2 regions of the Paenibacillus sp. FSL M7-1455 genome follow, and region 1 is predicted to be linked to the other one. Evidence: predicted binding sites of a transcription regulator. Region 1 holds the regulator's gene; the other holds the start of a gene.
What was found. Region 1 encodes LexA, which represses DNA repair genes until DNA is damaged. Its sites were predicted from a motif close to CGAACATATGTTCG; they were not measured.

Region 1 (15,102 bases):
ATGGGGGCTGCCGATTTTTGGTGCGGGGATGCCAGTGCCCTGATTGCGACCGATAACGGGGAAGTCAACCTCGTTTTATTGTCCGGCGTCACCTTGGCAACCTTTTTTATGCTTATGGTTTCGTGGGGAGCGATGTTTTTCGATCGGCATGTTTTGGAGAAAATGGCTTATAGCGACCCGCTAAACGGACTTCCCAACCGGCATGATCTCAATCGTTTTCTTAAAGACGGCGTCGACGGCTCGCGCGAAACGGCGGTGATTTTTATCGATTTGGACCGCTTCAAAACGATTAACGATACGCTGGGTCATGATATCGGCGATATGCTTGTACAAGAGGTCGGAAGAAGGTTAAGCGGGTTAACGGGCGAAGGTCGGAAAGTATTCCGCCTTGGCGGGGATGAGTTTTTGATTGCGGCTGAACGATGCAGCCAAGATCAGGCTGAACAGCTTGCCGGAGACATTTTGGAGGCGATCACCAAGCCGTTTGACCTCAAAGGGAATGAGCTTTACATCACGGCCAGCGTTGGGATCAGTCTGGCGCCGAAGCACGGAACGGACCGCGAGTCGCTCCTTAAGGCATCCGATACGGCAATGTACAATGCCAAAAAGGCAGGAAAAAACCGGTTTTGCGTGTTTGACGATGAAATGGATCAAATGCTGCTTCGCCGTCTCGAATTGGAAAAAGACATGCGGGGCGCCTTGGAACGTAAGGAATTTTATATCGTTTATCAGCCGAAGTGGAATGCGTTAACGGAAAAAGCGGTCGGTTTCGAATCGCTGATGCGCTGGCCGCATCCGAAATTCGGCGATGTTGCCCCCAGCGAATTTATTCCGATTGCCGAGGAAACGGGATTGATCATTCCCATGACCCGATGGGTGTTCTCCGAAGTGGGCAAGCTGCTTCAACAATGGATGGAAAAAGGCGTGCCGCTGCTCCCCGTATCGATCAACGTATCCGTTCGTTTATTCGAAAGCCGGCAGTTGATTGAAATGACCCGTACATTACTGGAGTCCGTGAATTTATCTCCGCATGTTATCGAGCTTGAAATTACCGAATCCATGATGCTGTACGATGTGAAGGACATGATCAGGCAGCTCAGCGAGCTTCGCAGCCTCGGCGTTCGAATTTCGATGGACGACTTCGGGTCGGGGTATTCGTCGCTCGGGACGTTGGATCAAATTCCGATTGACACGATCAAAATCGATCAGCTTTTTATCAGGGAAAGCGATTCGCCCGCCAAAAGGGCCATCGTGGGCGCGATCATCGAGATGGCTCTCAACCTGCAGCTGGACCTTGTCGCCGAGGGAGTGGAAACCGTGGAACAAATCGACTTTCTTCGGTCCTCCGGATGCAATGTGATGCAGGGATACTATTATGGAAAGCCGATGGACGTGAGCGAAATGGACGATTGGATCGCCCGGAATATGGACGAACGCCTCACGGAAGACAGTAGGCTTTAAGAAAACGATCGGTCATAAATATGGCGCAACCAGCCGAGCATTCATGGGATTTGATCTTAAAGCCGCGCTTATCCCTCCGTATTTTTGCATACACCGGCAGTATCCCAGGAGAGTAAACTCATATCTATTTTCGCAAGGAGTTTCCTATTTGCCCTTCCCTTCCAAAAGCATAATCATAAGATAAAGTATGCTTCTGAAAAGGAGGGTGAACACATGAGTGAAGTCGTTGGAGGCGTAGGCGGTTACGGCCATGGCGGGTATGGCAGCATCGGTGCGATTCTGGTTCTCTTTATTTTGCTCGTTATCATCACCAAAGCTTTCATTTACTAATTTCGTATTTTCAAAGCTCTTGCCGGCATGCCGGCAGGAGCTTTTTCGCGTTCCCTTAATGAAGGGGGTCAAGGCATCAGCGGCATGCTGACGAACTTATACCATAAGTATAATAATCCCAGCGGGATGCAGCAGATCAGGCCAATCCCCATGACGATCATCCGGTTTTTCCAAGACCCGTTCATGCAGCGTACCTCTCCTTCAAAATGCCATACATCGTTTAAAACGCAATGAAACCGTATTTTGTTACGCTTCTTTCTGATTTTTTTGGCTGAAAAATCCTGCAATGCATGTTCATAACATTGACTCGGCCGTGGTTTTGGTATATATTGTTCCCCTGTGCTTCAATGCAAAAAAGCCAAAAAGCATAAAAGCAAAGAAGGACTTGTTTACGGATCAAACAAAGCGGACGGAGACGTCATGCAATTTCCCTGTCTGCGACAATTATGTACAAGGAGTATCATCTTCATGGACCGACAGCTCACTTTTTCGAAAAGCATTTTGATTATTGCATTTATTCTTGCGCTATTGTTCATCTCGATTTTTCTGCTCAAAGCGGAGCCGCATCTTCCGCTGCTCGCCGCAACGGTCGGGACCTCAGCTTTGCTGCGACTGTTCGGCATTCCTTGGAAGAAGCTTGAAGCTTCCATCCTTCAAGGCATTCAAACGGCCATTATGCCGATTCTCATCCTTTCGCTGATCGGCATTTTGATCGCCGTATGGATGATGAGCGGGACGGTGCCGACGATCTTATATTACGGCATGGATTATATCAAACCGCATTTATTTGCGGTGAGCGCGTTATACGTCACCATCGTCGTGTCGATGTTTACCGGAAGCTCGTTTACGACCGTCAGCACCGTCGGCGTCGCCTTTATGGGGATTGCCGCGACGACGGGAGTTTCCCCGGCGTTGGCCGCGGGAGCGGTCATCTGCGGGGCTTGCTTCGGGGATAAAATGTCGCCGCTATCCGATACGACGAATTTTGCCCCGGCCGTGGCCGGCATTCCCATCTTTACGCACATCCGCAACATGCTCTACACGACGGTGCCGGCGCTCATCGTCACGACGATATTTTTCTTGTTCGCGCCAAGCGCCGGCACGGTCGATTTATCGTCCATCGAGCAAATCAAGTTTGCGCTGCAGGATGGGTTTCGCATTCATTGGCTTACGTTACTGTCGCCGATTGCCGTCATTGCCTGCTCGATCAAACGGATGCCGATTCTCCCTACGCTGATCGTCGGCATCGCGACCGGTCTGCTGGTGACGGCTGTCGTTCAACGCGAGACGGCAATCGACGTATGGTTTCAGGTTATGCAAAGCGGCTATCAAACGGCCAGCGCCAACGAAACGGTCGCATCGATCGTAAACCGGGGAGGTTTGCAGTCGATGATGTGGTCCGTCTCGCTGATCCTGATCGCGCTGTCGCTGGGCGGATTGCTGCAGCATTGCGGCGTCATCGAAGCTTTTTTCAAAAAGGCCGTTCAGCCTTTAAAACGCGGCAGCAGCATCGTTTTGATGACGGGCGCGTCCTCGATCGCGGTAAACGCCATGACGGGCGAGCAATATTTGTCCATTCTTTTGCCGGGTCAAATGTTCAAGGACGAATATAACCGCAGAAAACTGCCCGCAAAAACGCTGTCCCGAACCCTCGAAGATTGCGGCACGCTCGTGAATCCGCTTGTTCCCTGGGGCGTCAGCGGCGCTTTTTTTGCGGCTGCGCTCGGGGTTCCGGTGCCAGAATACGTTCCGTACGCCGTCTTGCTGTGGGTAAGCCCTCTCATTACGTTCGGATATGCGCTTATACCGAAGCTGCAAAAGAACGCGCTTGGCCCAAACACATAATATGCTTAATATGACGTCTACGCTCGGCCTTGCCGCCTAATGGATTAGGGGGCAAGGCCTTTTTTGCTTTGCAATTGCGGCACCCGTGGCGGATAACCGGGGGGGCTCTGGGCATCATTGTCGGTCTGCGCACATAAGGAGAGGAACCTTAGCGCATAGTAAAAAACGAATCCTGCCCTTACTGGGGAGGTCGATCCATATCACAGGATGCAGAAGGGAGGGGAGCGCTTATGCTGAAAAGCAATAAATATAAAGAGGCCGAAGCGGACCGTTTGAATTTTCACGACCAAACCGACGACGTCGTCGGACGCGAGCCTGCCACAACGAACGTCGACGATGCCGTCGCGGCCATGACCTCGCATCTCAATAAATACGACGTCCCGGACGAACTCGAAGAAAAATAACCAACAGGGAAGCGCGCACAGGTGGATCTGATGCGTGCTTTTTATTTTGTTGGCGGATGCGAATCGGCCTCAACATCCATGTCGTTTCGATTTACAAAATCACCCATATTATGTAATCTGGTAGAAACATATTCGAGATCTTAGATATGGGGAAGGAGCAACGGACATGAAGGGTCAAGACGAACGGTTGCTGGCGTTGGAAGAACGGGTAGCCGAACTTGAGGATCAGCTCCGCGAAGCGCGGAAGGGGTCGAAAGGGCTGCGGATCGTGTTGTACATCATTTACGGCGTATTTATTTTATTGATTTTGCTTGGCGTTCTGCAATTCGTGTCGGTCTAACCTGCGGCTGCATATAACACTGAGCGAGTCCTCCCGGCTTGGGGGGATTTTCTTTTTTTGGAGCGATATCTATAGAAAACAAACCTAAAACCTGAATTTCTCACCTCCCGATCTTTGCCGTTTCCCTGCATAATGGGTTCATATCAAACAAAAAGGGGAATAAGCGATGGCAAAAATGTCGAAATGGCTAAGCTTGGCGATGGCAGGCGCGTTAGCTTTCAGTTTAACGGCATGCGGCGGCAAAGCCGATGAAGGAAGCGCTTCGTCGGGAGCGGGAACCGGCGGCGACAAGGCCGGCACGGTGAAAGAGAAAAACGTCACGATCACATTCCAAAACATTTATCCGGATCCGACCGATCCGAAAAACAAATTGATGAACAAGCTGGTGAAGCAATACGAATCGGAGCATCCGAACATCAAAATCGAGCTCGATTCCCTGAACACCGATCAGCAAAAGCTGAAGCTGAAAACGCAAGCGGCGTCCAAAGAGGTGCCGGACATTACCGTGGTCAACCCGGCCGCGCAAATGCAGCCGTTCGTGGAAGCGAAGCTGCTCGCGCCGCTGGACGACATGCTGGACCAAAACGGACTGCGGGGCACGTTCCAGGACGGGCTTCTCGATTGGTACAGCTTCGACGGCCACACCTATGCCGTGCCGGACGGCAACAACATCGGCGTGGTGTACTACAACAAGGAGCTTTTCGAAAAAGGCGGCGTCCAGGTGCCGACGACGTTCGAAGAAATGGTCGATGTCGTCAAAACGCTGAAATCCAAGGGCATCCAACCGATGGCGATCGGCGAAAAAGACACCTGGACGGGATCGTTCCTGTTCATGAACATGCTGCTTCGGACCAACAACGGCCCGGGCTTCCTGAAAGACGTGCTCGATAAAAAGAAAACGTTCGAAGATCCGGCATTCAAGGAAGCGGTCGACGCGTTCCAAAACCTCATCCAGGCCGGAGCCTTCCAGGAAGGCGTCACGTCTTTCGACTACAACGCAGGCGAAAACCTGTTCAAGACCGGCAAAGCGGCCATGTACTTTATGGGCACGTGGGCGACGGGAGGCATCGAAACGTCTTCCGTCAACGGAAAAGTCGGCGTGTTCAAGTTCCCGACGATCAACGGCAAAGGCAATCCGGACGAGTTCATGCTGGCGCCGGGCAGCGCGTTTGCGATCTCCGCGGACAGTAAACATTTGGATGAAACGAAGGCGTTCCTGAACTGGTTTATGCTGAACTTCCCGAAAGAAGCGTTCGAAGCCAAAGGCGCAGTGGGAATCGGACAAAAAGTGGACGGCGATTTCAAGGCGGCCGGATACTCCGACATGGCGATGGAGGTGCTGAATCTGTTCAAAGACGTGAAGGGCGGGGATCTGGCGTTCGACAACACGATGAACCCGGGAACGGCGCAAGCTCATCTTGCCAGCATCCAAAACCTGTTCGTGCAGAAAAAGGATTCGGCCGAAGTCGCGAAGGAACATCAATCGGCATTCGAAGCCAACAACAAATAAGCTTGACGTAATGGAGGGAACGCGTGCGAAAGGCGGCATGCCGTTCCCTTCTGCTTCACTAGACCAGACAGAAAAAGGAGGGGTTCCCATGAACGTGCTCAAAGTCTCCCGCTGGACGATCGCCGCGTTTGTGCTGCCTTGCTTGATCTTATACGCAGGAATCGTATTCGTGCCGATCCTCGTCTCCATGTACAGCGGTCTGCTGGAATGGAACGGCATCGGTGAGTCCAGGTTCATCGGGTTCGAAAATTTCAAAAACCTGTTTTTCCATGATCCGGTATTTTGGCCTTCCGTGCGGAGAACGCTGCTGTTTGCCGTGTTTTCGATGGCGGAAATCCCGATTGCGCTGCTTGTGGCCATTTTGCTCAAACGGTATATCCGCAGACCGAATTTTCTCGTGTCGAGTTACTTTTTGCCCGTCATTCTGTCGGTCGTCGTCGTCGGTCAGCTGTGGAAAACGATTTACAATCCCGCGTCGATGGGGGGCATGCTGAACCAGGTGCTGGAAGTGGTCGGCCTGGGATCATGGACGCATGAATGGCTTACCGATCCGTCGGTTGCGATGTATTCGCTGTATTTCGTGGCGCTCTGGCAGTACTTGGGTTACCACACGCTGATCCAGTATACGGGAATATTAAACGTTCCCGAAGAAATCTATGAGGCGGCGCGGATCGATGGCGCCGATGGATTTGCCGCCGACCGCTACATCACGTTTCCGAACATCATTCCGATCTTCAAAATCTCGATCGTGCTGGCGTTTATCGGCTCGCTGCAGGCTTTTGACATGGTGATGGTGATGACGGGCGGCGGACCCGCGCACGCAACCGACGTCATTTCGACCCATATGTACAACATGTCCTTCCTGTCCATGAAATACGGGTACGGCAGCTCGATTGCGGCATGTTTGGTCGTGCTTTGCCTTGCGGCCACCTTCCTGATCAATCTGATATTCAACAAGCTGGAGAAACGCTTTTCGTAAAGGAGGAAAACGCCATGAATACGAGCTCTGCCGTTACGTTGAACAAGCCGGCGGCCGCTGCCCGCCGCGGACGGTTTTCCGTTGCGAAAACGATCGTCATCCTGTTTTTGTCCATATTGGTGGTCACGCAGGTATATCCGCTGCTATGGCTTGTGCTGTATTCGCTGAAAACGAACGAAGAAATTTTGTCGGGCAGCTTTTTCGCCCTGCCGCACGCTCCGCAATGGAGCAACTATAGCGCGGCGCTCGAGGGGAATTATTTCCGTTATTTGCTGAACAGCTTATTCGTCACGTCGGTGACGATGGCCGCGGTCATTTTGCTGAGCTCCCTGTGCGCGTATGCGATCAGCCGATTCCGCTGGCGATACGGGCAAGGGGTCATGCTGCTGTTCCTGATCGGGATGATGATCCCGATGCAGGCCACGCTGCTGCCGCTCATGATCATTTTCAAAAACATGCACGTGCTGAACACGCATTTGTCGCTGATCCTGCCTTATGTCGCGTTTTCGATGCCGATCGCGGTGTTTATTTTGAGCGGGTTCATGAAAACCATTCCGCATGAAATCGAAGAGTCGGCCGTGATCGACGGGGCCAGCATCTGGCGCATTTTCCGCAGCATCATATTGCCGGTGTCCGTTCCGCCCGTCATGACGGTTTGCATTTTGACGTTCATCAACATTTGGAATGAATACATTTTGGCGGCTACGTTCATTTCGTCGGAAAAGCTCAAAACGCTGCCGTTCGGCGTGAACAGCTTCGTCAGCCAATATTCGGTCAATTACGGCGCGATCGGGGCTTTTCTCGTGCTCGGCGCGCTGCCGGTCATCCTGATCTATTTCTTGTTATCCGATAAAATCACCGAAGGCATGGTGGCAGGCGCCGTCAAGGGCTAATGGGCCAAAAAATCGGGCGGAACAAGCGGCGCATATGCTAAAATGGACACGAAAAGCCCGATGCTTTGAAAGGGGGAAGCCGAGGTACGTGAGACGCTTCCGATCCATACGCAGCCGCTTGTTCCTGCTTTTTATGGGATGCATGACGGGAATCCTGATATTGATGAGCATGCTGTATTACAATCGAACGTTATCGATCATTCACGCCAAGGTGGGCGACATCGCCGAAAAAAACATCTCCCAGACCGCGGGGCTGTTCAACTTGATGCTGCAGGGCTATAACAGCTTGTCCAAATCGCTGAACAGCAACTACGAGCTTACCCGCCTGCTGCAGGAAAAGCCGGACGATCCGGCGGCGGAAATCATCAACGAACGCACCATCACGAACATTATCGGGGCGGCCTACTATTCGCGGGACGATGTGCTGGGCATCCACATATTATCGCCCGACGGCAAGGTGTACAGCTACGAAAGGCAGTTTGCCGGGGTCATCGACAACAACTACGCCCAAACCGAATGGTATAAAAAGCTCGAAGCATCCTCGGGCAACATGGTCTGGCTCGGGTTATGCCCCGGTTCGCCGATCAACACGTTGCAGGCGGAAAAGCAGGCGTTCGTGTTCGGGCGCAAGCTGTACGATTTGGATAACCATAAAGAGATCGGAATATTGATGATCGAAACGAACCCGTCTCCGATGATGGAAGCGCTGTCTAACGTGAGCATCAGTCCCGGAACGCAGGTTTACATTTTGGACGAAGCGAAAAAAATCATCGCCTCCTCCGAACGAAAAGGGGCCAAACGTCCGGAATTGGACCGGCTGCCGCAGCCGTCGCCGGAAGATAATATCTTCGTCGACGGCACGTCCAAGGAGCTGATCGTCGCCGCCAACACGACGATGGCCGGGTGGACGATTTACGGTCTGACGCCGAAACGGGACATCCAGGCGGAAGTTTATCGGACGACGAAAGTTTTGGTGGTTGTCGTGCTGGCGCTGATCATTTTATCGACGGTGCTGGCTTCGATCGTCTCCCGCAATATCGCGTCTCCGCTCAAGCTTTTGATCCGGGAGATGAAAAAGGTCGAGATGGGGAATTTCAGCGGTTCGGTCAACGTGGATTCCTTCGACGAAATCAACAGCCTGGTCTCGTCGTTCAACCGGATGGTGCACCGGATGGACGAGCTGATCGAAACGATCAAAATTTCGACCGTCAGCGAAAAAAACGCGCAGCTGCAAGCGCTGCAGGCGCAGGTGAATCCGCATTTCCTCTACAACACGCTCGACATGATTTATTGGATGCTGGACGAGCAGGAAAACGAACGGCTGAGCAGGGTGGTTCTGTCGCTTTCGCAAATGTTCAGGTACAGCAGCAATTGGGAAGAAGCGGCGCGAACCACGCTGGGGCGCGAATTAGAGCAAATCGGCCATTACTTGACGATCATCGAAACGCGGCTCGGCGGAAGGCTGCAAACGAACATTGACGCAAACGCTGCCTGGCTGGACGCGCCGCTTCCGAAAATGACGATTCAGCCGATCATCGAAAACGCGGTCAAATACGGTTTGGAGCCGAAGGAAGGCATGGGCGTGCTGAACGTGCGCACGGAAAAGGAAGGGAACAAGCTGCTGATCAAAATCGAGGACAACGGAATGGGCATGGATGCCGGAACGCTGGAACGCGTAAAAGAGACGATGCACGCCAAACATCAGCGGCCGCCGGACGCGGATTCGCCCGGAAGAAGACGCGGCATCGGGCTGCGGAACGTACACGACCGCCTGGTGATGATGTTCGGCGGACCATACGGTTTGAGCATCGAAAGCAAGCCGCTGCAAGGAACGACGGTGACCGTTGCCATACCGATTCCGGCCGAAGGGGAGGACGAAGATGAACATATTGGTGGTGGATGATGAGAGCGTGATCCGGGAGGGGATCAAGCGGACGATCCGCAAAGCGTTTCCCGGCCACCGCGTGCAATTGGCGGAGAATCCGGACGAAGCGGCGCAAATACTCCGGGGCGGCCAGATCGACGTGGTGCTGACGGATATTTTGATGCCAGGCATGACCGGGCTCGAATTGATGCAGGTGTCCCGGAGCAATTATCCGCACGTGAAATGGGTGATCATCTCCGCTTATTCCGAATTTGCTTACGCCAAAGAAGCGGTTAGGCTCGGGGCCAAGGATTATATGCTGAAGCCGATCGGCAAGGAGGCGCTGATTTCGATGATCGGGCGGCTCGGAGAGGAAGTGGAGCGGGACGCCGAGCTGGAGCAGGAAACCCGGCTGCTTCGGAGCAACCTGAAGTTTTTGCGTGAAGCGGTATTCCAGCGCTGGGCGACGGGACTCGACATCGGGAACTTGGACATCGCCCCGTTCGTGGAGCGGTACCCCCGCTTTTATTTGGTGCTGGTCAAAATGGAAAGCGACGACACTGTACATCTCGAGCATTTTATCGTCGAAAACGTGCTGACCGAGCTGATCGAACGCCACGGAAAAGGGTTCGTCACCAGCCTCGACGGCAAAAGCCTGCTGGGCCTTGTGACGCCGGATTCGCCGGACGGGGCAAAGCGCTTGAGCGACGAGCTGCGGCTGCATCTGAAAAAATACGTCAAGGTGCCGTTCCAAGTCGGGCTGTCCGAAGAGATCCGCGACTTTAACAGCATCCCGGCAGCGATCCGGGGGATGGGGAGGAAGTCCGGAACGCTCGAATTCGAATATTACGCCCCGGGCGGAAACCGGGCGGTCGAAGTAGCCCTCCAGTATATCCGGGCGAACTACAATACCGACGTGACGCTGGAAAAGGTCGCCTCCGTCGTCTTTTTGAACCCGGCATACTTCAGCCAAGTGTTCAAGCAAAAAACCGGAAGCGGGTTCAAGGAATACGTCATATCGCTGCGGATGGAAAAAGCGATGGAACTGCTGAAGCATACGCAGCTGAAGCTGATCGACATCGCCGAAAAGGTCGGTTACCAGGACGTCAAACATTTCACGCAGGTTTTCCGCAAGCGGACGAACATGACGCCGACGGAATACCGGCAGCGGGGATGGGAGAAGGACGGGCTGAACCGAGCTTGTCCGTAGAAGGGAAGAAGGATGCGACTCTATATCCGCCTTGGGCCGTGCCAGTTCGACTGGCACGTTTTTTTTCGTTTCTTGCCTAGGAAAGTCCGGATTTGAGCGGTGTTAGGAGATGCTCGCTAGGTTGCTTATTGCCAAAAGGGAACAAATGTTCTATAATTGATGTATTGTTACTTTGCTTGGGGACGGGGGAAGGAAAACAGTGGATCCAATGAGCGTCAGCGAACGGATGGATAGGGAGGGAATTCCCGGGTTAAGCATCGCATTCATTGAGGATGGTTTGATCAGCCATCGGGAGACCTGGGGAAAGCTTGCGGCGGGGGAGACGGAACCGGTCCGGATGGATACGATGTTTAACGCATGTTCCATCAGCAAATTTGCGGCAAGCGTTTTAGCGCTTGTTCTGGTAGAGGAATGCGTCCTTCAATTGGATGAAGAAGCGAACCGGCGCCTGATATCATGGAAGATTCCGGAGCATCCGCAATTCCGTTCCGGCCGCGTCACGCTGCGCAAGCTTCTTGGCCACCAAGCCGGCTTTTCGGATCCCGATGGAAGCTTTCCGACGTTGGCTAAGAACCGCAAAGCTCCGTCCATGGCGGAATTGTTAACAGGATTAACGGTTTATAGGCAGGGGCCTGCTTTACTGGTCGCCGAACCGGGAAGCGGGTTCATCTATTCGGATACGGGATTTTGCGTCATGCAGCTGCTGATCGAAGATGCGGCGGGGGAGCCGTTCGAAAAGCTGATGCAGAAAAAGATATTTGAACCGCTGGGGATGAAAAACAGCCGTTTCGTCATGGACGAATCCGACATTCGGGCGGGATCGGCCGCCGGACATAACCGACATGGCGACCGGTTGGCCAGTCCCTATCCGATTTATCCGTACGCTGCGGCTGCCGGGCTTTGGACGACGCCGACGGACCTCGCGATGTTGGCCGCCGAGTTGATGGCATCGCTGCAAGGGAAGGGGATGTTGGGGATTTCCCCAAAGACCGCAAAGGAAATGTTTGCACCGCAGAACGGTTTTAAGTGGGCCGGGCTGGGCGTATTCATGGAATGCCAGGGCGGGAAGCTGGAGATCAGCTCGCTCGGGTGGGGCAGCGGTTTCCAATGCATGATGACCGTTTATCCCGAGAAAGGCATAGGGGCGGTATGCATGATGAACATGGATCCGGGGGTGCATCAAGCGGAGAGCCTCCTCGGATATATCACAACGATGTGGCAGCAGGAGAAATTCGGCTAACCCAAATAGAAAGCCCTTGTTCTCCTGGAAGAACAAGGGCTTGTCCATTGGCGAGGCCAAAACGGATCAATGAATGTCGCGGAACAAACCGACGACCTTGCCGAGAATGGTCACGTGATTCAAGCGCAGCGGCTCGTAAGACGGATTCTCCGGCTGAAGACGGATATGATCCTTTTCTTTATAGAACGTTTTAACGGTAGCTTCGTCCTCGTCCGTCATGGCAACGACGATATCTCCGTTATCCGCGGTCTGCTGCTGGCGGACGATGACGTAGTCGCCGTTGTGAATGCCCGCCTCGATCATGCTGTCCCCTACGACCGATAGCATAAAGACTTTCTCGTCCCCGACAAAATGCTGGGGCAGAGGGAAATAATCCTCGATATTTTCCGTAGCGGTAATCGGTACGCCGGCCGTAACCTTACCTACCACGGGAACCCGCGCGATCGTTTGCGTGAACAGGTTGCTGCTTTCGGATTCTTCCTGGCCCAAAATTTCAATGGCGCGAGGTTTCGTTGGGTCCCTGCGGATCAATCCCTTTTTCTCCAGTCTGTCCAGATGGCCGTGCACCGTCGAGCTGGAAGCCAGTCCGACGGCTTCGCCGATCTCGCGGACGGAAGGAGGATAACCTTTGGCCCGGACTTCGTTTCTTATAAATTCCAATATCGCTTGCTGCCGGCTAGATATCTTCGACATTCCCCATCAACCCCATTAGTAACGTTTGGTAAAAGTATAACATAGAACTGCCGTTCGTACAAACACAAGTTCTAAAACGGGAACATGATTTTTCCTTCATGGAGAACAATTGTTCGAAAAAACTATTGAACAAAACATGTGTTCGTGTTATATTGTTCTCATACAAGAACAAATGTTTGGAGGAACGGTTAACATGTTAAAATACAGTACATATCAAAGCATATATAATCATGAAATTTCCGGGGGAGACCGCAACGGCGGGAAACTAAAAGAACAGCTTCACGCTTTCCAGGCCATGTTCACGCGGCGCCTGATGGTGAAGCTTCTGCTGATCGTCATAATTATGACGGCAGGGTGTACGGGCATGGTACGCGTATTTGCCGGTTCCCCTCAAGACGAGGTGCAAATGGAACAAATCGTTGTATCCCAAGGGGACACGCTATGGCAAATCGCCCGGGATCATAAACCGAAGGACATGGATACCCGCGCATACATTCAGATCATTAAGAAGACGAACCATCTGAAATCCAGCGGCATTCAAGCCGGAGATGTCCTTTCTCTTCCTATATATTAGACTTCGTTTTTACGCCTAAGAGCTTGGTAAGGTTCACGCCTTGACAAGCTCTTTTTCTCATGGCAAAGTTAGGTATGAATTGATTATTGGAGGAGTCATGTATGGATATCGACAGCTTAGTTCAGCGCATTAACGAGCTTGCGCGAAAAGACAAGGAGACTGGCCTGACCAAGGAAGAAACCGAAGAACGTGCGAAATTGCGCGAGAGATATCTTCAAAACGTCCGTCGGAACTTCAGGGCCCAGTTGGATTCGATCGAATGGGTAGAAGACCGCAATGACGGAAAGCGCAAATAAAAATACAGAACATCATGGTTAAGGGGGAAACACGATGTCCCGATCTTGGGAAAGAATGGTTCAGAAAAACTCGGCTCAATTAAACAAGCAGCGTAAAAAACAGGGGAAACCTTCGCTGTATTCCTCGAACGGTTCCGCCACGGCCGACGTCTTCAAAGGGCGGAATTTCGTTCTTCCCATCACGCTGGTAGCGCTTGCCGTCATTTACCTTTTGCTCGGCATGTCGAGCCAGCAGGCGGCGATGAACACCTCCTTGAATTGGATCGTGGTCGGATTGTACGTATTGCTGGCGATCATGATTTTTTTGCGCCGTCCGTTTCTTAAAGTGGACAAAAACACGCTTTCCACGATCAAGTTCAATCGCGACCGGCGTTTGACGGCGGACCAAATCGCCAAAATCAAAGCCGGATCCGGTTCGATCGTGATCGAAATGAAAGGAACGAAGGGGAAAAAGGGCAAGGAAATAAAGGGCGGCAATTGGGTGTTTACCCGTTTGATCAACCGCTACGATACCGAAGCCATGGCCGAACGTCTCGAGCGTTTTGCCGCCTCTTTTAATATTCCGTTTGAAAAACAATAGAACAGATTAACGTTGGGAGAGGGATGGGAAGATGGGAGTTACCGCCGTTTTTTTTGATTTGGACGATACGTTGTTGTGGGATGAGCGCAGCGTGAAGGAATCCTTCCAAGCGACCTGCGAAACGGCCGCCGCCAAAACCGGCGTCGACGCGGAGGCGCTCGAAGCGGCTGTCCGCAAAGAGGCGCGGGCATTGTACGAGTCGTACGACACGTATGCTTTTACCGCCATGATCGGCATTAACCCGTTTGAAGCATTATGGGGGGAATTTACCGTAGGAAAGCAGCCCGAGTTTCAACGGATGGCCGAAATCGTCCCTGAATACCGGAAGGAAGCATGGCGCCGCGGCCTCGCCGAGCTGGGTGTGGAAGACGCGCAGCTGGCCGAAGAACTTGCCCGACAATTCGGGATGGAAAGACGCTCCCGCCCCCATGTCTATGAAGAAACGTTCCAAGTGCTGCAAGAGCTGAAAGGGAACTATAAGCTTCTGTTGCTGACGAACGGCTGCCCGGGATTGCAGCAGGAAAAACTGGATGGCGTACCGGAGCTGGTCCCTTATTTCGATCAAGTCGTCATTTCGGGCAATTTCGGCAAAGGGAAGCCGGATCCCACCATTTTTGAGCATGCGCTCTCCCGCCTGGGCGTAACCCCGGATGAAGCCGTCATGGTAGGCGACAAACTTTCGACGGACATTAAAGGCGGACTGGCCGCCGGGTTAACGACGGTTTGGATCAACCGCAACGGCAAGCCGTATCATTCGAACATCCAGCCGCATTATGAAATCAAGCATTTGTCCGAGCTGCACGGTATTTTGGAGTCTATGAAGCAGCGAGTTTAACCGGCCAAGCATGATATGCCATTTGTTAATTAAAGTCTGCCGTTTGCG
Region 2 (15,102 bases), 1.3 Mb from region 1:
TCAAAATGATTTCTTCATTTTCATTGGACATATCGCAACACCTCTCTCTCTTAAATTGTACACGAAATGCCGGCTAAAACGAAATATCCGGAAACAATCGGTATCATCAAACTCCCTGGGGGCGACGCGGTTCCCGCTGATCCTGCCGATAGGGGGATGTTTTTCCGAGTATCCCCGCATCTAAGGAAGAATGCAGGCTGTCCTGGCCGGCTTGTCGGCCAGCTGTCGGTATGGTCGCGGGAATTCGGAAGAAAACCCGTGTCGGCCCATCTGATCGGAGGCGGCCCGGCTCCCGGGACCACCGGCTGATTTCGGCACCCGTCCGCCTGTATGTTATACTGGTTCTGACGCTTTTTGGCATGGAAACCGGGCAGTATAAGGAGGCGGATGACGGAAAATGGATGCTCCGATTCATTTGATCGAATACGAAATCGCTTTGCTGGTGAGGCTTACGACGGCACACAGCCCCAAGCTTGGAAGTCTTGACCGCTCTGAATATCTTTTGCTTAGCGAGCTGGAAAAATTCAGCCCGCTGGCCATTAACGCGCTGGCCGACCAGCTGCTGCTGAATTTGTCCACGGCGAGCCGCCAGGTGGCTGCGCTTGAGGGGAAAGGTTATATCCGGCGTTATCCGGATTCGAACAACGGCAGGATCAGTTTGGTGGAAATCACGCCCGAAGGACGGGACATTCTCCGCAAGGTTCAACAAGCGCGTTACGCGGCCTATGCCGACATGCTTTCCGGCTGGTCTCCGGCCGAGCTTGAGCAGCTGCGGGATCATTTGACCCGGCTGAACCGGGATTTCAAAGCATGGAACAAATAAGGGCCATATGAATATGGCGGTATTTGGCTAAAGGAGGCGGAAGATATGTTGAAAGCGCTAAAATATCCGATCGTACAAGCTCCGATGGCAGGCGGCGTGTCGACCCCCGCATTGGCTGCGGCGGTGTCGGAAGCCGGCGGACTCGGTTTTTTGGCCGGAGGTTACAAGACGAGCGAAGAGCTTGAAAAAGAAATCAGGGAGCTTCGCGGGCGAACCGCGGCGGGCTTCGGCGTCAACCTGTTCGTGCCCGGTCCGGATACCGCGGATCCCCAAGCCCTGGAAGCGTATCGGGCAAAGCTTCTGAAAGAAGCGGAAACGCTGAACGTATCCCTTGGAGCCCCGGACTTCGACGACGATGATTACGCCCGCAAAATCGCCTTGGTGCAAGCCGAACGGGTGCCGGTCGTCAGCTTTACGTTCGGGTGCCCTGCCAAAGAAACTGTGCAAACGCTTCAGGAGAAGGGCATCGAGGTGGCAGTCACCGTTACGAATCCGGCGGAAGCGGCGTTGGCTCTTGATGCCGGAGCGGATGTGTTATGCCTCCAAGGGGCCGAAGCCGGGGGCCATCGGGGGACTTTTTCGAACGATCCGGACCTGCGGGAGGATATTGGGCTGCTGGTTTTGATCCGGCTCGTCCGAACGTTGACGGACAAACCGGTCATCGCGGCCGGAGGCATCATGGACGGAGCGGGCGTAAGGGCGGCGCTTGCTGCCGGCGCGGACGCGGCCCAATTGGGGACGGCGTTTTTGTTGTGCCCCGAAAGCGGAACGAACGCCGCTTACCGGAAAGCGTTAACCGATCCCGAATTTACCGCTACCCGCATCACGCGTGCATTTACGGGCAGAAGGGCGAGGGGGCTCGTGAACAGGTTCATGGAAACCTATGACGCGGAGGCCCCGGCCGCATATCCCCAAGTGCATCATCTGACGCAGCGCCTCCGAAAAGAAGCCGCCGCGCGCGGTCAAGCCGACTACATGTCGCTGTGGGCCGGTCAGGGGTACCGGATGGCCCGGGCGATTCCGGCAGCGCAATTGATCCATGAACTCATGACGGAATTTCACGGGAAACAGAACTTATAGCTCATCAACAAACGAGATATGCCGCCTTCGGGCGGTTTTTCCTTTTCCAAACAAAAATTGGCTATTGCATGTTCAAAATTACATATTGTATAATACAACTTGCTGTTTGCAATATGTAATCATTTCCGAAAGAAATCGCTGAGACAGCGGATCATTTCCCGCGGATCCCAACAAGAAAGGAGGAGTCCGATGAAAACGACGTCGGGCCGTCTAGCGGCCATCTCGGAATCGGTCAACATACCGCTGCCGCCGTATTTGATCATTTCGATTTTGACGATCTTTGCGATCGGTCCGCAGTATTTTATCAATTTGTCTTACATTATGAACCAGGCCATCATTCAGAACGGGCTCGATCTGGGTTCGAACGATCTGTTGCTTCCCTCCACTCTGTCCAACATCGCCTTTGCCTTAGGCGTCCCTTTGGGCCCGGCATTCACCCGGAAATGGGGGCTGCGGAGCAATTATCTCCTGTTCGTCGCGATATTTTTCGTCGGTTCCGTGATCAACGCGTTCGCGGGGGATTCGGTTTCCTTAACGATCGGGAGAACCATTCAGGGGTTAAGCGCGGGATGTTTGTTTCTGACCATTTTGCCCGTCAGCTTAAAATCGTTTCCCAATAAAATCCGCAACTATTTCCTGCTGATGGTCATCACCGGTTTGTTCGGGGCAAGCGCCGTCGGGGCCATCTTCGGCTCCGTATCGCTGAGCGTGGGCGCATGGCGCTGGCTGTTCTTGCTGAACATCGTTTCCGCGGCCTTGTGCTTGCTCGTCGGCTTTATCGGCTTGCCGCACGGCAAAGAGGCCGCCGGCGAGGCGCGGCCGGGAAGCAGGGTCAACCTGTTCCTGCTCGTGGCGCTGATGCTTTCGCTGACGGTGCCGCTGTGCAATTTGGTGGACAAAGGCTTTGCCTCGCTGTACGTTTGGCCGTTTTTGGCCGTCGCAGGCATACTTCTGGTTCTGTTTATCATCATGGATCTCAAATCCCCGGCGCCGCTTGTTCCGTTCCGAACGCTGAAGGCGCCAAAACCGGTCTCGGGAACGGTCATGGCGATCGCCTCGCATGTCTGCCTCATATTGGCCATCGCGGGAATCAACGGCTTTTTGCGGAACAACCTGAACCTGCCGTACCGGTATCTCGTTCATTTTTACGTTTGGTTTTTCGTCGGCATCGTCGTGACCGCCATGCTGAAAACGTGGCTGTTTGACCGTTTGGGGGCGGGGATTCTCGGTTTTGCCGGCTCGCTTGCCGTCATTTACGTCAGCCTGCAGTGGCGCGCGATGGGTCCGGACGTTTCCTTGCAGACGCTGTATTTCCAAATCGCGCTGCTCGGCGCCGGCGTCAGCATGGTGCTTGTCGGCGGGGCGCTGGGGACGGCGCTTGCGGGCGATATCCACCAGGCTTCGATGCGATCGGTTACCTTGCATTCGATCCGCAATTTTGCGGGGGCAATCGCCACGCCGCTGCTCGGATGGTATTTGACGCGGCAAAACGCCGTCAATTATGAAGAAATCCGCGGCCGTCTCGGCTTGTTCGGCGGGGAGGCCAGGGCGGAAATCGCCGGATGGACCCGCAGCTTCATGAATGAAGGGCTTCCGGCCGCCAAAGCTCAGAGCATGGCCTCGTATGAGCTGATCGTGCAAACGAAAAAGGCGGCCATTTTGGGCGCGTACCATAACCTGTTTACGATCATGGCCTGCGTCGGCGCGATCATGCTGCTGGCTTCGGCAGGGAAAATCGTCACCGGCAAAGGAAGATCGCTGGTCCAGAAAGAAAAGCGGCTCATGATGCCGAAGCCGGAACAAACGGATCTGGCGCCGAGCGCCGCACGTTTTACGAAATAAGAAATAAGGAGAACGATGGATATGATTAGCCGTAGCCGATTAATCATCGCAAATATTGCAGGGGTGCTCGTCATCTGCTTTTTTATTGCGGCAGGCGCCTACTTCTATTACGAAAAAAGCAATTTCATCAAAACGGAGGATGCCGTCGTGGCTGCCGACATGATGCCCGTCGTTGCTCCCGCCCCGGGGGTGCTGGCCAGCTGGAACATACAGGAGGGGGTCGACGTAAGCGACAAAAGCATCGTCGGCGGCGTTTCCGACGGCACGAAGACGATCCCCGTCAGCTCGCGGATGAAGGGCAAAATCATCAAAAACGACGCGCGCGCGGGACAGCCGGTGCAAGCCGGCCAGGTGCTTGCGCAGGAAGCGGACATGGATCATCTGTATATCATCGCCAACATTAAAGAAAACCGGCTGAAGGACATTAAAATCGGCCAAAGCGTGGACGTTACGGTCGACGGCGACCCGGGCGCCAAATTCGAAGGCGTGGTCAAAACGATCGGATATGCGACCAATTCGGTGTTTTCGGTCCTTCCGCAGCAGGGCTCGACGGGCAGCTATACGAAAGTGACGCAGAAGATTCCCGTCAAAATCTCGATCAATCAAGTTTCGTCCAAAGTGCTGCCGGGCATGAACGCCGAAGTGAAAATCTCGATCTGATCTTTCAAGAACCTTGCGTTTCCATAGGGAAATGCAGGGCTCTTTTTGCTTCATTCTCCGATATACCAGTGGAAATCACCAAAAGAATCGGGGTATGATAGGAGGAAAGCAATCATAGAGGATTTTGCAGAAATCCCGCAGCAAGGCAGAATTTACGCGGAAATTAAGGGGTTTATGATGAAAAATGTGCTGGTTACGGGATATCGCGCGCATGAGCTGAACATTTTCGGGCAAAAGCATCCGGGAATCGCGTATATCCAAAAAGCCGTAACCGCCAAGCTCGTCCAGCTGGCCGAGGAAGGGTTGGAATGGGTCATTTCGCCCGGGCAATACGGCGTCGATTTATGGGCCTGCGAAGCGGCGATTGGCTTGAAGCGGGACTACCCCGACCTGAAAGTGGCCATCATAACGGCTTTTGAACATCCCGAAGAGAACTGGAAGGAAGACAAAAAGGAATACTACAACCGGATTTTGCAGGGAATCGATTACTATGGGGCGGTCAGCCGCCAGCCTTACAGCGGGCCATGGCAATTCAGGGCCCGGGACGACCTGCTGTTCCGCAAAACCGACGGCATCCTTCTGGTCTACGACGAGGAGACGGGCGAAGGCAGCAGCGCCAGGTTTTACAAGGAACGCGCTTTAAAGCTGCAGCAGGAGGAAGGATACGGTTTCCTGAGCATCAGCACCGAAAATATTCAAAGCCTGGCGGACGAGGAAACGTCCGGCTGGGACGATGCGGGGGGCCCGGAGATCGGCGGAGGCTTTACCTAAGGCTGCTAAAGGGAATGATTCATGCAATATCCTGATATATTTTGGGGAAAGGAATGATTGGATTGATCCGATTCGGAACGATTGGCACCAACTGGATTACGGAACGTTTTCTTCATGCGGCGGCGGAGAACGACGATTTCGAATTGACGGCGGTATATTCCCGCACGGAGGAAAAGGGGCGCGAGTTTGCGGCCCAGTTCGGCGAACCGAAGGTGTATACCGATTTGAAGGCCATGGCGACAAGCGATTGCATCGACGCGGTTTATATCGCCAGCCCGAATTCGTTGCATGCGGAGCAGGCGATTTTATTCATGAACCACGGCAAACATGTGCTGTGCGAAAAACCGCTTGCCTCGAACAGCGACGAGGTACGGCGGATGATTGCGGCGGCCGAGGCCAATAACGTGGTGCTGATGGAAGCGATGAAATCCACGCTCATGCCGAATTTCAGAATCATGAAAGACAATCTGTACAAAATCGGCCAAGTGCGCCGTTATTTTGCCAGCTACTGCCAATACTCTTCGCGTTACGACGCGTTTAAGCAGGGAACGGTGCTGAACGCGTTTAATCCGGAATTTTCGAACGGCGCGTTGATGGATTTGGGCATTTACTGCATTTATCCGCTGGTGTCCTTGTTCGGCAAACCGGAAGAAGTCAAAGCGTTCGGCGTCATGCTTTCTTCCGGCGCGGACGGGGAAGGCAGCGTCATTATGCGTTATCCGGAAATGGATGCGGTCGTCATGTATTCGAAAATTTCGGACTCGTTCCTGCCTGCGGAAATCCAAGGGGAAAACGGAACGATGGTGATCGACCGGATCAACCAGCCGTACGACGTCAAAATCCAGTACCGGGACGGCAGCGTGGAGAACCTGACCCAGCAGCAAATCCATGAATCGATGTATTACGAGCTGGAGGAGTTCATCCGCATAATTTGCCGCGGCAAGCGCAGCAGCAAAATCAATTCCCACGAAACGTCGCTTGCGGTCGCCGAGGTGATGGAGGAAGCGCGTAAGCAGATTGGACTGAAATACGCGGCCGACCAATGGTAATGTTCGACCCGACGATTTTCGAGAATCTTAAGGTGGCCCTTGAAAACCAGCTGTACGATCTCGATAACATCGACGGCCTGATCCGGATCATCGGCCGCGACGACCGGCTTGAAATGTCCGTCATGTCCCGGGAGTTTGCCATCAGGTTCGAATTGGCGGGAAGGCCGGAGGTTTGTGCGGAGATCCGCCTGGAAGCTTCCCTTGCCGATTTGTCCGCCGAAATTTTGGAGATCGAAGACGCCCGGCCGGGATGCCGGCTAAAGATCCGCTTCGGGATGAACGTCACGGAAGCGGAGACGGAATGCGGGGAGATCGAACGGATTTTGAAAACGATCTGGCCGGATATTCCGCTCGTGCAAACCTTGACCCGCGTTTACGGGGATGCTGACCGCGGCTATGAAAATAAGGCGGAATTGAGGTTCCAGCGGAAAATCGACGAGGAGCAGATGGGAGATTTGCCTGAGCTGATCCAATACGTGCTCCGGTCTTTGGCGGAACTTTGCGAACGTTCGTCCTGAATCGTCGCGCGGGAGCGTTTTTTTCGTCATGCGTCATTCGCTAGCTGTCTCAATGGCAATGGGAATCTATGGGAAAAGGTGGTTCCGATGATGCGATTTAAGCCTTTGAAGCTGTTGGCCGGCGCTGCGGTGCTGGCCGTATCTTCCGCGCTGCTGCCGGGCGTGCCGGGCCGTGCGGGTTGGTGGGCATCGTCTCAAGCCTATGCGGCAACGCAGGATCAGCCTGCCGTCAAGCTGTTTTTTCGGTATAAAACGCCTTATTTTGACGCGAAGCCGACCTCTGCTTCCCGGTGGGAGGATCTGAAAGCGGCCGATTACGGGCTCGCCGGAGAATGGGTATACGTCGAACCCGCGGAAAGCCGCGACGGCCAACCGGCCGACTCCCTGGGCGGGGATCTGGTTGCGGCAGCCACGGATTCCGAGAACAGCCGCTGGATTCCCCGCTGGTACACGACCGACGCGGCCAAGTCCATCGTGGAAACGGAGCCGGCTTACGTCGCCCTGCATCCCGATGCCAAGCTGTCGCTCGCCCCGGGGAGCAGCCTGAAATGGGCGCCTCCCGGACAAGGCGCGCGGTTCATTGCGCTGGCCGGGTGGAAGGATTGGACGGCCGTGATGGCCAGTCCCCGGGCATGGCATGGGGAAGATCAGATGTACAGACCCGTGCTTCTATGGGTGAACGCGAAAGCGGTTGCTTCCAAAAGCGCGATCCCGAAAGGGATTTTAAGCCGGGGGTCCGCCGTGCCGGTTGACCTTGCAAGGAATTTGACCGAAATGCTGCTGAAAGAAGGCGATGACGCCTCCAAAGTTCAGCAGCTGCTGGGGACACCCGACGTGAGGGAGCGTTCGGCCAATCTCGCGGAAACGCACGAACCGATGCGGCTGGGAACGACCTGGCGCTACGAGCTTCCGCAGGCCAGGTTCACGGTCACCTTCTCTCCCGAGGGCAAGCTTGCGGCTTGGAAGTGGATGCTCCCGGCAAACGGGAGGCTGGAGCTCAACAGGACGGCGGGCAGCGACTACCGGTTTACATACGATTTCCTGACGATGCCGATTCCGTCGACGATGGACGTCAAGCCGACATGGCGCAACCAAGGGAATTTGAATTATGCCTATCTGATCGGCGCAACCGGCGACGTGCTGCTTGTCAACGGCGACGACGGCGGATTCAGCGGCATGCATTATGCATCGTCCATTTATGCCGTTGACCGGGACACGGGGGAGAAGCTGTGGCAAGCGGATGCGGGATTCGGGATGTTTGGAGCATCGCTTGACGCCTCCCGCGGCACGGCTGCGGTGTATACCGAATACGACCCCGGACGGGAAAAGTATGAAGGCCGCATCCGTGAATTCCGTTTGCGGGATGGGAAGGTCGTATGGGAGAAAAGCCTGCCGAAGGAACGCCAGATTCGGATGCATGCAGTCAAAGGCGCCATTCTGTTGCAGCAGACAGCTTCGAACGGAGCTTCCGAGGTGCTCAGCGTGCTTGATCGCGCGACAGGCAAACAGCGATGGAACCGAACGCTGACGGGCAAACGGCAAGTCCTTGAAACCGGTGCGGAAGATCCCTACATTTTGCTGCAGGACGGTTCGAAACTGAAGGCGCTGGATCCGCTGAGCGGAAAAGAAAAGTGGAGCGTGCAGGGAGCCGGAGCCGTGCAGCAGGATCCTCAGGGGAATCCGTACTTCGGTTACGGAAATCTCCGGCAGCCGCTGCGGCATGAAGCGAGCCGCTGGTTCCTGATCGGCAGCGAGTGGATGCTGCTGAATACCGAAAACGGGAAGGTGCTCGGCAAATATCCGTGGAAACCGCAGGAGCGCTTCGAAGCAACCAGTGACTCAAGATATCTTTTGGTGCAGCGTTCGGAGGGCACCGGGGATTTCGACCATTCCAAAGTCAAGGAAACCGTTTTTTATGACGCTGTCCTGCGGCGCAGCTTATGGACGTTGCCCGGCAAGGCGGCAAACGGCATGATCGACGGAAACCGGCTGTACGTCGTGCTGGACGGAAGGCCTGCGGCCGTCGACCGGGAGAAAGGGACGCTTTTGTGGCAGATGCCCGTCACCTCCCGCGAATCCTCAAGCCCCTACGCGATGGATGAGATGGCCAAAACCCGCTTTGCCGTGCTTTCGGAGCATCTCCTGCTTGGTTACGGCTCCGATGTGCTCGTGCTGCGCAAAGAGGATGGCGGCGTGCTGGGCCGGCTGCCGAACCAGCGCGTCGATTTCGCCGAAGCCCGCTACCGGAACGGAATCGAAGGACTTGTCAATCAAAGCGCCGGGGGCGAGCTCTATATCGGTTCCTCCAATGGGGGATTGTCACGATACGAGCAGGCCGAGCTGGAGCGACAATTGGAACGGATCGATTCCGGCCAGAGACCTTAGATGGGACGAAAGAAAGGCCCTGTGCGCTGCACGGGGCCTTTCGTGCATTCAGAACGGGAAGCTGAGCTGTTCCACTTCAGGCCCGGGCAGCGGCGAGCCTGGCATCCGTGAAGAAGCCGGGACGGCCGCTTCGGCCGCAGGGGAAGACGCGCCCCGCTTCTCCGGCTCATCGTCGTACAGCTGAAGTTTTTGCTTGAGCTCCCTTGCGAGCAGCTTGATCTTATCCGCATAGCGGGGATCGGGATAGGCGCCTTGAAACAAGCTTTTGTAGCGGGGGACCAGCTCCGGTTCATGTTTTTGCAGCATGTGCAGAAACCAGCCTTTCACGTCCGGGGACAACCGAAGAAGCGAGGTCATCGCAAACGAGGCGCGGTGATCCTTGGCCGCCGTCATCAATTGCTCGAGGCTTTCCCGGGAATCCGTCAGGAAGGGAAGGATGGGGGCGATAAACAGCCCGGCGCGCACGCCGGCGGCGGACAGCTTTTGCATCGCTTCCAGCCTTTTATAGGGCAGCGGGGCTCCGGGTTCCATCATCCGGATGACCGCCGGGTCCAGCGAATTCAAGCTGATGTTGACCGAATCGATATTCATTCGGCTGAGCAGGTCAAGATCGCGCAAAATGAGCGGCGAACGCGTGGTGATGCTGGTGCGGATCCGGTATTTGGCCAGGACCTCGAGGCAAGCCCGCGTAATTTTCGCCTTGATTTCCACCGGCTGATATGGGTCCGTCGCCGTCCCTAACACGACGAGGCCGACATGGTTTTGCAGCTGGCCGATATCGTAGCTGAAACGTTGGGCCAGTTTGGACAGCTGGGCCTCCAGAGCTTCGGCCGCGTTGGTTTTTAACATGATCCGGTTTTGGAAATCATCGTCCGCTTCCCGTCCGATAAAGGACTGGAAAGCTCTGGCGTAGCAAAAGCTGCAGCCGTGGGCGCAGCCGCGATAAGGATTGATGGACCAGTCGAAGGGCATGCTTTTTGCCTGCACCTTGTTCAGCGTTTGTTTGACGGTTTGGGTTTCGTATATTTTTTTGGCCAAGGATATCCACCTCCCGATTGCGAACGTTTGTTCTTGTCTTATATAATATACTATACCTCAACCCGTTTTGAAAATGTTATGGAAAATGGAGGAACCGGGCCATCGGCGCCCGGGGTTTGTGAAAGCCTGCCCCCGGTGGTATTCTGTAACCGAAGAGCGGCCGGCGCCTTAAAGCGGGAGCGCGGCGGTACGCAACGGCTGAAGCCCCGTTTTCACGGGGGGACGGCAATGAAAATACATCGAAAAAGGCAGTGATCAAACATGCATCCGCAAATGATAGATATCGGAGTCAATTTGACGAACCGCTCGTTCCATAAGGATCGCGAGGAAGTCGTCGCACGGGCGGAGGAGGCGGGGGTTTTCCCGCTTATCATCACCGGAACCAGCGTCAGAAGCAGCGAGGAAGCCGCGCGGTATGCGGGACTTCGTCCCGGGAAGCTGTATGCGACGGCGGGCGTCCATCCCCACGACGTGAAGGAATGCGGAAGCGGCACGCTGGACCGGCTGCGCGAGCTGGCGGCGCTGCCCCAAGTGGTGGCCATCGGCGAATGCGGCCTGGATTACAACCGGGATTTTTCGCCGCGGGACGTGCAGCGCGAGTGGTTCCGAAAGCAGGTCGAACTGGCGGAAGAGCTGGGAATGCCGCTGTTTTTGCATGAACGGGATGCGCATGCCGATTTTGCCGCCATCATGCGGGATTATCCGGACATGATCGCCAAATCGGTGGTGCACTGTTTTACCGGCTCGGGGGAAGAGCTTGAGGCTTATCTTGATATGGGCTTCCATATCGGGATTACCGGCTGGATTTGCGACGAGCGGCGCGGCCGGCATCTGCGCGACCTTGTGCAGCGAATTCCGCTGAATCGCCTCATGATCGAAACCGATGCGCCTTATCTTACGCCGCGGGACCTCAGACCGAAGCCGAAGGACGGAAGGAACGAACCCGCTTTTCTTGCCCATATTGCCCAGGTGATCGCCTCCTGCATGGGAAAGGACGTGGAAGAGGTCGCCAGCGGCACGCTCCAGACGACCAAAGCTTTTTTCCGTATCCCGTAAAGCAATTTCCGATTCTTATATATTCGCGCCGCCGCTCTGTTGTATAATGTGCTTTAGGACACGGAAGACCGGATCTTCCACATTTAAGAAGCAGGCGGGATGAGACACTTTGAGGCATGTTATCAAAAAAGGAATCACACTTCGGTTTACCATTTCGCTGCTGGTCATCACGGCGATTCTGCTTACGATGCTGACAAGCATTACGTCTGCCGTGCAGGTTAACCGTACTTCCTTGATCGACAATTATTTGAGCAAAAACGAAGCGTATTCGAAGAAGCTTGCGTCCAATACGAGCGAGCTGCTGAATACGATGCAGGAAAACATCCGGGCGATTGCCGACATTTCCGGCCGCGATGGCAGCATCACTCCCCAGATGTTCGATGATCTGTTCCAGGAAAACACCCAATATTTCAACTCGATCCTCATTGCCGACCACAACCGGGTGGTCCGGGCCATCAGTCCGCACACGACGGGAGTCATCGTGGGGGACAAGCTTACCTCCGAACAGAGCATGAAGGCCGTAACCATGAAAAAAACTTTCGTTTCCGAACCTTACCGCGCAACGACGGGGCGGCTGATCATTCTCATATCGGCCCCGATCATTGATAAGAACGGGAACTATAAAGGATTCGTGGGAGGAACCATCTACCTGGAGGAAAAAAACGTGCTGAGCACGATGCTCAAGGAGCATTTTTTCGGCGACGGTACTTACGTGTACGTCGTGGAGGAAAACGGGGATTTGATTTTCCATCCGGAACAAAGGCGCGTCGGGCAGCAGGTCCTTCAAAATGAAGTCGTGCGGAAAGTGGTGTCGGGCGAGAGCGGCTCCCAAAAGGTCACGAATACCTTGGGCCGGGTTTTTCTGGCGGGGTATGCACACGAGCCAAGCAGCTCCTGGGGGATCATTTCGCAAACGCCGTATGAAGTCATCGACAAGCCGCTGCGTTATTTGGTCAACCGAATGCTGCTGTTTTCGCTGCCTTTCCTGATTTTGATTCTGGTCCTCGCTTGGTGGGTCGCTAGCCGGATTGCCAAGCCGCTTCATACGCTGGCGAAATTTTCGGATGAGGCGACCTTGAAGCCGGTGCCTGCCGAAGACATTCCCGATATAGATTCATCTTATTACGAGGTCAGGTTGTTATCGCAAAGCGTCAAGATTGCGCTGCAAAACATGAACCAGGATTTGACGCATTTGCGGCATGAGGTCAACATCGATGAATTGACCGGTCTTGTCAACCGCAGGGGATTTGATAGCGTGATGGCCGGCTGGCTGAAGAGCAACGTGCCGTTTGCGCTCATTTTGATCGATATCGACCATTTCAAGCAGGTGAACGATACATACGGACATGTCATAGGGGATGAAGTGCTCCGCTATTTGGCGCGCCTGATGCAGCTGGTCGCCTCCGAAGAAGACGTTTGCTTCCGCTACGGCGGCGAGGAGTTCGGCATCCTGATCAGGCATTGCGGCCTGGGCCGGGCCAAAATTTTGGCGGACCGGCTGCGGGAGCAGCTGGCCATGACGAAAAGCCCGACCGGACAACCGATTACGATATCCGCCGGCATTTCGGCATCTCCGGCCCATGGCCATTCGGCCGAACAGCTTGTGATGCGGGCGGATGAGGCGCTGTACCATTCCAAAGAAAACGGCAGGGACCGGACCACGGTGAGCCGGGGGGCGTAGGCCCGGCTTACCTGCCGCAAAACTTTGTGATTGTGAAAACGGCCATCATGTGTTAAGATGGAAACAATTACAATGATCGGAGGGTTCGCGAAGTTATGATTAATATTAAATTCCGTTTTTTCTCTTTGTGCCGCTAATTGAATAGTGCTCAAAGGCTCTGCGCTGTGCAGGGCGAACGGGATTGGTATGCATATCTTCGGATGAACCCAATATCTTCATACGCGTGCCGTCTAGGCTGTTTCAGGCTGAGGCGCGCAAGGGTTGCAAAGGAGAGGCTTCGAAAGCCCCTCCTTTGCTGTTTTCAGGTACGCTTTACGGCTGCATTCGCGGCTGTTTTCCTGAACTTAACGGATCGATGCGAATCCAAGGCCTTTTAGGCTTTTTTAGGCATGCGGCAGACCGCCGGGCAGCCGCTTGTTTCTCCGTTCGTCCCAAACCACAGGCAGCAGCCTGCGGTTTTTTGCGTTTTTTCGCCAATAATAATCACTTGGAGGGATTCCTATATGAAACAACCTGAACTGCTTGAAACGATCGATCAACGCGCCGTGCTCGTCGGCGTCAATTTGAACAACCAGCGGGATTTCGACTATTCGATGGAAGAGCTCGGCAACCTGGCCGAAGCCTGCGGCGTCGAGGTCGTGGGCCAACTGACGCAAAACATGGAGCGGGTCAACAAATCCCATTACATCGGCACGGGCAAAGTGGAGGAGCTCGCGGGTTTGTATAAAGGGCTCGAAGCCAACCTGATCATTTTTAACGACGAACTTTCCCCTTCCCAGTTGCGCAACCTCGAAGCCGACCTGGAATGCAAGGTCATCGACCGGACGATCCTCATTCTGGACATATTCGAAAAACGCGCCAAAACGCGCGAAGCTCAGCTTCAGGTCGAGGTGGCCCAGCTGCAGTACATGCTGCCGCGGCTTGTGGGTCTGCGCGAATCGCTGGGGCGGCAAAGCGGCGGCGTCGGCCTGAAAAACAGAGGTGCGGGGGAAACGAAGCTGGAGCTGGACCGCCGCCGGATCGAGGAAAAAATAACGGCGCTGAACAAAGAACTCGAGTCTTTGGTGTTCCAGCGCCAGACGCAGCGCAAAAAGCGCAAGAAAAACGAGCTGCCGGTCGTCTCGCTTGTCGGTTACACCAACGCGGGCAAATCGACGATCATGAACGCCATGATCGAGCGGTTCGGGGCGGCGGGAAGCGCCGAAGAAAAAAGCGTGTTCGAAAAGGATATGCTGTTCGCCACGCTCGAAACCTCCGTGCGGAACATTCAGCTTGAGGACAACAAAAGCTTTCTGCTCACCGACACCGTCGGTTTTGTCAGCAAGCTGCCGCATCATCTCGTCAAAGCTTTCCGTTCGACGCTCGAGGAGGTCGCCGAGGCGGATTTGGTGATCCATGTCGTGGATTATGCCAACGAAAAATACGAGCAGCTGATCGAGATCACGGAAAATACGCTGAAGGACATCGGCGTTACGGATATTCCGACCGTTTTTGCCTACAACAAATGCGATTTGGCAGGCCGGGACATTCCGGAGGTGCAGGAAAACGGGATATATCTGGCGGCCAAACCGCGAATCGGCATCGACGAGCTGGTCGATCTTATCAAAAGCTTCATTTTCAAGGATTACGTCCGGTGCGAAATGCTGATTCCTTACGACCAAGGCCAAGTGGTGTCTTATCTAAACGAGCACGCGGACATTCAAGCGACCGAATATGAAAACGAGGGGACCCGCCTCACGCTTGAATGCAGACAAAAGGATTATGATCGCTACCGCGAATACGTGATCGGCTAAAAATATGAAGGCCCGGATCGAGCGTTGCTCGAACCGGGCCTTTTTTATGGAAAACGAAGCGAAAATCCTTTATTTGTTGATCGTAAATTTTCTAATATTTTCTTCAAGGTCGCGGGACAGGCCCTTAAGCTGGGTCAGATAGCCGGCGACATCCTCGATCGTGGCAAGCTGCTCTTCGGCCGCGGCGGATACGTCCTGCGTAATGGCCGCGTTTTCTTCGGTAATGGCCGAAATATTGGTGAAGACGTCGGTCAATTCGTGGCGTTTTTCCACCATGACCTGGATATGTTCGTCCACTTCCGTCGTTTTATTCATCTGGCTGTTGACCGAAACCATGATTTCATGAAAGATCGATTCGGTTTCCCTCACGGCCTGCTCTTGATCGGAAAACAGCTCGCGCGAGGTG

Region 2: the regulator LexA is predicted to act here: its motif matches at 10,187-10,200, upstream of NYE48_RS21920 (SPL family radical SAM protein).

Annotation. Positions count from the first base shown of each region.
Region 1 covers NZ_JBBORO010000001.1:3,435,866-3,450,967, reverse strand. Annotated here, with positions in the region: gene NYE48_RS15910 (putative bifunctional diguanylate cyclase/phosphodiesterase) at 1-1,461, shown strand; gene NYE48_RS15915 (MHYT domain-containing protein) at 1-43, shown strand, start outside; gene NYE48_RS15905 (hypothetical protein) at 1,675-1,791, shown strand; gene nhaC (Na+/H+ antiporter NhaC) at 2,260-3,636, shown strand; gene NYE48_RS15895 (hypothetical protein) at 3,867-4,040, shown strand; gene NYE48_RS15890 (hypothetical protein) at 4,207-4,380, shown strand; gene NYE48_RS15885 (extracellular solute-binding protein) at 4,547-5,890, shown strand; gene NYE48_RS15880 (carbohydrate ABC transporter permease) at 5,979-6,869, shown strand; gene NYE48_RS15875 (carbohydrate ABC transporter permease) at 6,884-7,762, shown strand; gene NYE48_RS15870 (cache domain-containing sensor histidine kinase) at 7,851-9,665, shown strand; gene NYE48_RS15865 (response regulator transcription factor) at 9,643-10,836, shown strand; gene NYE48_RS15860 (serine hydrolase domain-containing protein) at 11,045-12,076, shown strand; gene lexA (transcriptional repressor LexA) at 12,143-12,769, opposite strand; gene yneA (cell division suppressor protein YneA) at 12,963-13,343, shown strand; gene NYE48_RS15845 (DUF896 domain-containing protein) at 13,445-13,639, shown strand; gene NYE48_RS15840 (hypothetical protein) at 13,674-14,219, shown strand; gene NYE48_RS15835 (HAD family hydrolase) at 14,251-15,054, shown strand.
Region 2 covers NZ_JBBORO010000001.1:4,758,530-4,773,631, reverse strand. Annotated here, with positions in the region: gene greA (transcription elongation factor GreA) at 1-31, opposite strand, end outside; gene NYE48_RS21960 (MarR family winged helix-turn-helix transcriptional regulator) at 398-823, shown strand; gene NYE48_RS21955 (nitronate monooxygenase) at 869-1,903, shown strand; gene NYE48_RS21950 (MFS transporter) at 2,093-3,745, shown strand; gene NYE48_RS21945 (HlyD family secretion protein) at 3,770-4,405, shown strand; gene NYE48_RS21940 (DUF1273 domain-containing protein) at 4,583-5,176, shown strand; gene NYE48_RS21935 (Gfo/Idh/MocA family protein) at 5,230-6,225, shown strand; gene NYE48_RS21930 (hypothetical protein) at 6,225-6,743, shown strand; gene NYE48_RS21925 (outer membrane protein assembly factor BamB family protein) at 6,831-9,128, shown strand; gene NYE48_RS21920 (SPL family radical SAM protein) at 9,177-10,166, opposite strand; gene NYE48_RS21915 (TatD family hydrolase) at 10,428-11,222, shown strand; gene NYE48_RS21910 (sensor domain-containing diguanylate cyclase) at 11,332-12,903, shown strand; gene hflX (GTPase HflX) at 13,407-14,696, shown strand; gene NYE48_RS21900 (methyl-accepting chemotaxis protein) at 14,766-15,102, opposite strand, start outside.